Regions from separate parts of the Shewanella sp. 10N.286.51.B8 genome, predicted to be linked through region 1. Evidence: predicted binding sites of a transcription regulator. Region 1 holds the regulator's gene; the other holds the start of a gene.
The links. Region 1 encodes MetJ, which represses methionine synthesis genes. Its sites were predicted from a motif close to TAGACGTCTAGACGTCTA; they were not measured.
Positions count from the first base shown of each region.

Region 2: the regulator MetJ is predicted to act here: its motif matches at 1,641-1,658, upstream of metH (methionine synthase).

Region 1 covers NZ_JBFRKG010000018.1:199,854-204,048, reverse strand. Annotated here, with positions in the region: gene AB4160_RS08755 (conjugal transfer protein TraF) at 1-1,097, shown strand, start outside; gene AB4160_RS08750 (sulfite exporter TauE/SafE family protein) at 1,159-1,899, opposite strand; gene metJ (met regulon transcriptional regulator MetJ) at 2,078-2,392, opposite strand; gene metB (cystathionine gamma-synthase) at 2,600-3,760, shown strand; gene AB4160_RS08735 (bifunctional aspartate kinase/homoserine dehydrogenase II) at 3,823-4,195, shown strand, end outside.
Region 2 covers NZ_JBFRKG010000007.1:60,918-65,112, reverse strand. Annotated here, with positions in the region: gene AB4160_RS03085 (ABC transporter ATP-binding protein) at 1-432, opposite strand, end outside; cobalamin riboswitch at 541-713, opposite strand; gene AB4160_RS03080 (histidine phosphatase family protein) at 852-1,553, opposite strand; gene metH (methionine synthase) at 1,851-4,195, shown strand, end outside.

The DNA.
Region 1 (4,195 bases):
GCGGTACAGGTGTAGCCTCATCAAGCCGTATCGGCGCAAGTTTTATTAATCCCGCTTTACTGGCTATTTACGCCCCAAAAACCAATGAGTTCTCCTTACTGTTACCGGTTGTGGCTGCTGAAGTGGATGATAGCGACAATATGCTTGATAAGTTTGACTCACTACAAGACAGTTTTGATGACTTAGAAACGGCCATAAACGGCAATGATACTGATGATATTGCTGGTTTTCGTGATGATTTAGTTATTAATTTAAATGCCCTCAACGGCACTAACGCCTCGGTATCAGCCGCAATTGGCGCAGCATTAGTATTGCCAACTCAAACCGTGCCAATGGCGCTATTTTCCAAAAGTCACCTTGACGCTATGGGCGTTGCTGATATTGCTCAAGGTGATATTGATATGCTGACTAATCTCGATCCCGCCAACCCTCCTGCAGATCTCACTGACTTAGACTCTCAAGGCATTGTATTAGCCGCCGGAGTCACAGATTTTGGGGTGGCGTTAAGCTTTCCACTATCTATAGTTAACATGCCTGTAAAAGTTGGGATTTCACCTAAGTTTCAACGCATTGATACCTATCATTACAGTGCCAGTGCCAATAACTTTGATGTCGATGATTTTGATGATGATAAATATCGAAATGATGACAGCTTATTTAACCTTGATCTTGGGGTGGCTATTGAGCCAACAGAAAGCTTAACCTTAGGGCTGTCTGCTCGTAATTTATTCAGTAAAAAAATAACCACAGTTGAAGCTCAAGGACGGACATTTGAATACCAAATTGAGCCGTTAGTCACAGTGGGAGCTGCTTATGATTGGTCCAGAGTCACCTTAACCACGGATATTGATCTGGTGGAGCAAAGCCGTTTTAGCGAGTTTGATGCGGTGCAGTATTGGCGAGTGGGCGGTGAAGTTAAAGCCACTGACTGGCTGTTTTTACGCATGGGCTACCGCCATGACTTAAAAGATAATAGCGTAGATATTTACTCTTTCGGCACCGGCTTTGCCATCGGCCAAGCCTTTAAGCTGGATATGAGCGGCAGCTATGGTGATGATGCCATTGGCGCTGTGCTGCAAACTTCTTATCACTTTTAAGCGTTATCATTTTTAGCTGTCATCATTGTTGCATTTATATCTGCCACAAAAAGATGATCGACTAGCCTGCTGATAATTCAATTAACGACTTAAGGGTTAGCAATAATGCACTTAAGCTACATAACACCATAGTGGCGATGCGAGTCTTATTTTTATCAACCTTATTGGTTAGCTTTCCTGCGGCAATATTTCCGAGTATGACAGATGGCAATAGCATCAATGACAACCACAGATGCTTTTCTTCCACTAAGCCTGCAAGCATTAAAATAATCAGTGCGATCATTGAGCTGAAAACAAAAAAGATCGATAGCGCGGCTCTAAACTTCGGCGCATCTTTACCGGCTAATAAAATCGCTAATGGTGGCCCACCAATGGCGGCAATATTTCCAAATACCCCCGACAAGACACCTGCAATAAATAGCGAAAGCCGATTTACTGGCGCTGTGATCTTAAAAATACTCAGCAACACCGCTGCGCCGACAATAAAGGCAATGGCTAACCCCAGTACTGCTTGGGGGGCAAACAGTAATAAACCTGCGCCCATAAAGCCACCAGGTATTCGCCCCAGCAGCGCATATTGCAGCCCATTAAACTCCAGTTGAGTACGTTCACGCAATAAGGTCAATAAGGCGATGGAAAAACCCATCATAATCACAGGGGCTGGGACTAATTGTGGGTCGATGATATAGAGAAGTGGACTGGCAACAACCGCAAGCCCAAAACCGATAAGGCCTTGGGTTAATGCGCCTAGAAAAATGATAACCGATGCAAGCATCAAGGTCTGCGGATCGATAAATTCCATTGTCGACTCTTTAGGCGCAATACTGCAACTCACTCTCAGCTTGAGAGCTCGATGCGTTAAATGACGAGCAGTGTTTGATTAATTGAGCAGGCTTATGCTTTAGCGCAAGTACTTTAGCGCAAGTACTTTAGCGCAAGTACTTTAGCGCAAGTACTTCAGCGCTAGTCGCTAGCTTGACTTAATCAAGATCTTCCCACTCAATTCCCATGGCATCCATCAAAGCTTTTGCTTCAGATGGGATGCTATCAGGCCCTTCTTTTGATAAGTCACCGTCATTTGGCAGTGGTTGTCCAGTGTAGGCATGCAAAAATGCTTCACACAGTAGTTCACTATTGGTTGCATGACGTAAGTTATTAACCTGGCGGCGGGTACGTTCATCAGTCAATACTTTTAAAACTTTTAAAGGTATGGATACCGTGATTTTTTTAACTTGTTCATTTTTTTTGCCATGTTCGGCATATGGGCTGATATAGTCGCCATTCCATTCAGTCATTAACTCACCTTTATACGATAGATTCGTGGCAGATTTTAACCGCTAAATAATAACAGTCAAATTATTGCGGTTATTCTATAACGAATGGAAATAGATTTCTTTATGTTTAGACGTCTAAACGGCTGATTTGTATTGACGATGTGACTTAGCTTAGGTACATTTAGCCATCTAGACATCTCTTTAGTGTGTATTCTTTAGGAGTTTACAATGAGCAAACATCGCGCAGCTACGCTAGCAGTACGCCAAGGTATCGAGTCAGATACCCAATACGGCGCTGTAGTCCCGCCGATTTATCTATCAACAAACTATTCTTTTGATGGCCATAAAAACCCTAGAGAGTTTGATTATAGTCGTTCAGGAAACCCGACGCGCTGCGTGTTAGGTGAAGCCATTGCCAAACTTGAACATGGCGCTACTGGGGTGGTTACTTGTACCGGTATGGCTGCGATTACCTTGGTCACTAGTTTATTAGGCCCCGATGATTTACTGATTGTGCCTCACGATTGTTATGGCGGTAGTTACCGTTTGTTCACAAATCTTGCCAACAAAGGCCAATTTAAATTACTGGTGATTGATCAAACAGATGAGCAAGCACTCAGTGATGCGATTGCTCAGAAACCTAAAATGGTGTGGTTAGAAACGCCGTCAAACCCATTATTACGTGTTGTTGATATCAAAGCTATTGCTGAGCAAAGCCATAAAGTCGATGCCTTAGTTGTGGTTGATAACACCTTTTTATCGCCAATTTTGCAACAGCCATTAGAGCTAGGCGCTGATATCGTCATGCATTCCACCACCAAATATATCAATGGTCATAGTGACGTTGTAGGTGGCGCTGTGGTGGCAAAAGACCCTGAACTGGGTGAGTTACTACACTGGTGGTCAAACACCTTAGGGCTAACAGGCTCGGCTTTTGATAGTTACCTAACCTTACGTGGCATTCGTACTTTAGCTGTACGTATTCGCGAGCATCAAAAAAATGCTGAGCAAGTTATTGACGTACTTCAGGCCAGCAATCTTGTCGAAAAAGTGTATTATCCAGGCTTAAAAGACCACCCAGGTCACGATATTGCAGCTAAGCAACAACAAGGCTTCGGCGCTATGTTAAGTTTCGAACTTAAAGGTGGTGAAGCAGAAGTGGTCGCCTTTTTAAATGCACTGTCTATTTTCAGTGTTGCTGAAAGCTTAGGCGGAGTGGAAAGCTTAGTTGCCGTACCTGCAACCATGACCCATAGAGCAATGGCGCCTGCAGCACGGTATGAAGCTGGCATTAAAGATACTTTACTGCGACTATCTGTCGGGATTGAAGATGCTGAAGACTTGGTTGCCGATATTGAAGTAGGCTTAGCTGCTGTCGCTGCGCTTTAAGTTAATCTCCCTTGGCTATATTCATGTAGTCAGGCTGGTATATGTTGTTTAAGGAGTGAAAAATGGCCCGCAGTCATTTACATAAATTTGGTGGTTCAAGTCTTGCTGATGCAGATTGCTATCGCCGCGTTGCCCATATTTTACTGACTCATGGCAACAGTGATGATTTAGTCGTTGTTTCAGCTGCGGGTAAAAGTACTAACTTTTTATATAAATTACTCTCCTTAAGAGAAAACGGTGACTTGTGGCAAGAAGAGCTACAAGTACTGGTGAGCTATCAGCAAAACCTGATTGAGCAACTTCTCTCAAACGAACAAGCGCGCGATTTACGTGAGCGCCTATCAACCGATAAATCGCAATTAGTCAGTTTATTGTCCCTTGAAGAGCGCAATGAATTTCAGCTCAATCATGTATTAAGCTTTGGTGAGCGTTGGT
Region 2 (4,195 bases), on a different contig from region 1:
CTGCTCATATTGCTGCAAGGCTTTGTGCTCAAGACCCACTTTAGCCAGTGCCTTGGCAATATCATCTGCATCTGCTTGGGTATTGGTTTCAAAAAGGCCTTTATGGGGCGTTAAGCCCATAGAAACCAGTTGATGGGTGGTCATATCAAAATAATGGGGTGACTCTTGCTGCACAACGGCAACCTTAGTGGCCAATTGTTTTTGAGAGAAACCATGAATATTGTCGCCAAATAAGGTGATCATGCCAGCATCAGGGGTGATATAGCGATACAAGCAGCGCAGTAAGCTGGATTTACCCGCACCGTTAGGGCCAATAAGCCCTAGCATTTCACCCCGTTGCAAGGCAAAACTGACTTGAGAAAGGATCTCATTGTCTGCAACTGACCAGCTTAGCTGATCAACTGTTAATGCCGCAGTTGTCAAGGTACTCACCCTGCGGTTATCCAAGAGGCATGTTTAGCCACATCTGGGGTTTTAATACTGATCACGATACAAACTCCGCCTGAGTTACCCGCTCAAGTTGTTGTTAGGTGCTGCTAATTCAGCAAGAAAAACTAAGCTAGGTATCTGACTTAATGGCATTCATTAATCACTTATCTTACAAGTGATGAGATGCTATTTTACAGTTGCGGGTACAGTTCGAGCTAAACAGCATTTAGGCTAGTTCTCGATTCCCTACTCATTTAGCGAACCGCTTGATACTGGTGTTGCTTAAAGCATTTCACACAAGCACTCAACTGCAGCTAAATTGACTTAATTTGAAATTTTATTGCACTTAATAAATGCGGCTTATATTGTACGGTATATCTGCCTAAGTGAAGTTAGTTTTTTCTGCTAATTTTAGGCTAAAACTAATTATTCCAGTTTAAACGATAGACGGGTTTAGTCGATTTATCATCAGCTTCAGGCCAAAACACATCAATGGTTACCGTCGCGGCATAATCTATATTCAGTTGTCCATATAGCCCTTTACAGCGCTCAAGCCCTAACACCAAAGCGATAATATGACGGATAACTCCACCGTGAGTCACTACCAGAGCAGTGGCTGATGCTGTTGCCTTAGCACTATTAGCCTCAGCAGTATGAGCTTCAGCCAAGTTGTAAGCTTGCAAGGTTATTTGCGCAAAAGCCTGCGCCACCCTTTGTTCAAATTCAGCCATGGGCTCAGCTTGGGGCGCGCCATGCTCCCAAGGGTTATCCCAATAGGCATCTAACGCTTTAGCGCTATGCTGATAAAGCTCTGCAAAGCTTTTTCCGTCCCACAAGCCAAAATCAATTTCCTGTAATTGAGACATTATCTCAACCTGTAAAGCTAAATCAGCACTCACTTGGTTTAACTGCTGCGCTAATTCAGCGGCAAACGCATGGCAGCGCACCAAAGGCGAACTGTATAGCTGCAGTGATGGCAAACAACCTAGTAGCCCTAGCTTAGCCGCACTCTGGTGCATGTTCGTTAGCCCCAAATCAGTTAGCGCCACATCGGTTTTACCCCGCAAAATACTGTCGCCTTCACATTGGCCATGGCGTAACAATAATATCTTAGCTTGCTTCATCTAAGGGGACTCCATCGGCCGTTTCAATTGGCTTATGTTTTTAGTGTGAGCAATGGGCTTGCTCTTACAATCTATTTAAACGTATTATGGACGTCTATACGTTTAAATGTCCAAACAAAATATTTTAAGATGAATTTTATTACAGGGGATTTCGCATTATTCTGCCCTATAAAAGCATAAATAAAGGTATGCTTATTTCATCTAAAACCGTTAACACAATCCACTAACTACTTAAGTTAGCGTGTTATTTAACGCTCGATTAAGTGATTAGCATAAAAGCAATTAAGGTAATACGTTATGGCGAAGTCGACTTCCTACAGTCAGGTACTTGAACAACTTACAAATACGCTAAAACAGCGCATAGTTATCCTCGATGGTGCCATGGGCACAATGATTCAAGACTACAAACTGGAAGAAGAAGACTACCGTGGTGAGCGTTTTAAAGACTGGCACTGTGACGTAAAAGGCAACAACGACATGTTGGTGCTAAGCCAACGCCAAATCATTAAAGATATCCACACTGAATACCTGTTAGCGGGTGCTGACATTATTGAAACCAATACCTTTAATGCCACCACGATTGCTATGGCCGATTACGACATGCAGTCGTTGTCAGCAGAAATTAACCTTGAAGGCGCCAAAGTTGCCCGTGAAGCCGCTGATGACGTTACTGCGCAAACGGGTATTAAACGCTATGTTGCAGGAGTGCTTGGGCCAACCAACCGCACTTGCTCTATCAGCCCAGATGTGAACGACCCCAGTTTTCGTAATATCAGCTTTGATGAGTTAGTCGAAGCCTATGTTGAATCAACCCGTGCATTAATTGATGGCGGCGCAGATATCATCATGGTCGAAACCATCTTTGATACCCTCAACGCCAAAGCCGCATTATTTGCCATCGAATTAGTGTTTGATCAAATTGGTGATCGTCTACCTGTGATGATTTCAGGCACCATTACTGATGCTTCAGGTCGTACCCTAACTGGGCAAACCACCGAAGGCTTTTACAACTCACTGCGCCATATCAAACCATTATCCATTGGCCTTAACTGCGCCCTTGGCCCAAAAGAGTTGCGTCCCTACGTTGAAGAGTTATCACGGATTGCAGAATGTTATGTTTCTGCCCACCCTAACGCTGGCTTACCTAATGAGTTTGGTGGTTACGATGAAACCCCAGAAGAAATGGCCGAAGTGATCAGTGATTGGGCACGGGAAGGCATGCTCAATATTGTGGGTGGCTGTTGTGGTAGTACACCCGCGCACATTAGTGTTATTCGCGATGCCGTTATCAGCCATGAGCCACGTGTCATACCTGATATTCCCGTTGCCTGTCGCTTATCAGGGCTTGAGCCATTAACCATTGATGGCAACTCATTATTTGTTAACGTCGGCGAGCGTGCCAACGTTACAGGTTCAGCCAAGTTCCTGCGCTTAATCAAAGAAGAAAAGTTTGAAGAGGCCCTAGATGTCGTGCGTGAGCAAGTTGAAAACGGCGCACAAATCATCGATGTCAACATGGATGAAGGTATGCTTGATGGCGTCGAGTCGATGAAAAAGTTCTTGAACTTAATCGCCTCAGAGCCTGATATTTCTCGGGTGCCTATTATGATTGACTCATCAAAATGGGACGTGATTGAAGCAGGCCTTAAGTGCGTGCAGGGTAAGTCGATTGTTAACTCCATTTCGATGAAAGAAGGTGAACAAGCCTTTATTCAGCAAGCCACCTTAGTGAAACGCTATGGCGCAGCCGCCATTGTGATGGCATTTGATGAAGATGGCCAAGCCGATACCCGCGCCCGTAAAACCGAAATCTGTACCCGCGCCTATCGCATACTGGTTGATGTGGTTAGCTTTGCCCCAGAAGACATCATTTTCGACCCGAATATATTTGCCATTGCCACCGGCATTGACGAGCACGATAACTACGCCGTCGATTTTATTGAGTCCATTAAAGACATTAAAGCCACTCTACCCCATGCGATGATTTCTGGCGGTGTGTCGAATGTCTCGTTTTCATTTCGTGGTAACAACCCAGTCCGCGAAGCCATTCATGCGGTGTTTTTATACCACGCGATTCAAGCGGGCATGGACATGGGTATCGTTAACGCAGGTCAGTTAGCCATATTTGATGACATCGACAAAGACTTAAAAGAAAAAGTCGAAAATGTGGTACTGAATTTACCTTGCCCCGTTGCCGACTCAAGCAATACTGAGCAACTACTAGATGTTGCTGAGCGTTTTCGTGGTGACGGCAAACAAGTGGCTAAAAAGGAAGACTTAGCTTGGCGTAGTCTGCCCGTTAATGAGCGCTTATCCCACGCCTTAGTGAAAGGCATTACTGAGTTTATCGACCAAGACACCGAAGAAGCGCGCGCCGCTGCCACCCGCCCACTTGATGTGATTGAAGGGCCATTAATGGATGGGATGAATGTGGTCGGTGACTTATTTGGCTCAGGCAAAATGTTTCTGCCGCAAGTCGTTAAATCGGCTAGGGTAATGAAAAAAGCCGTGGCTTATTTAAACCCATACATTGAAGCGGAAAAAGTTGAAGGTCAATCAAACGGTAAAATTTTAATGGTTACCGTAAAAGGTGACGTGCACGATATCGGTAAAAACATTGTCGGCGTGGTGCTAGCCTGTAA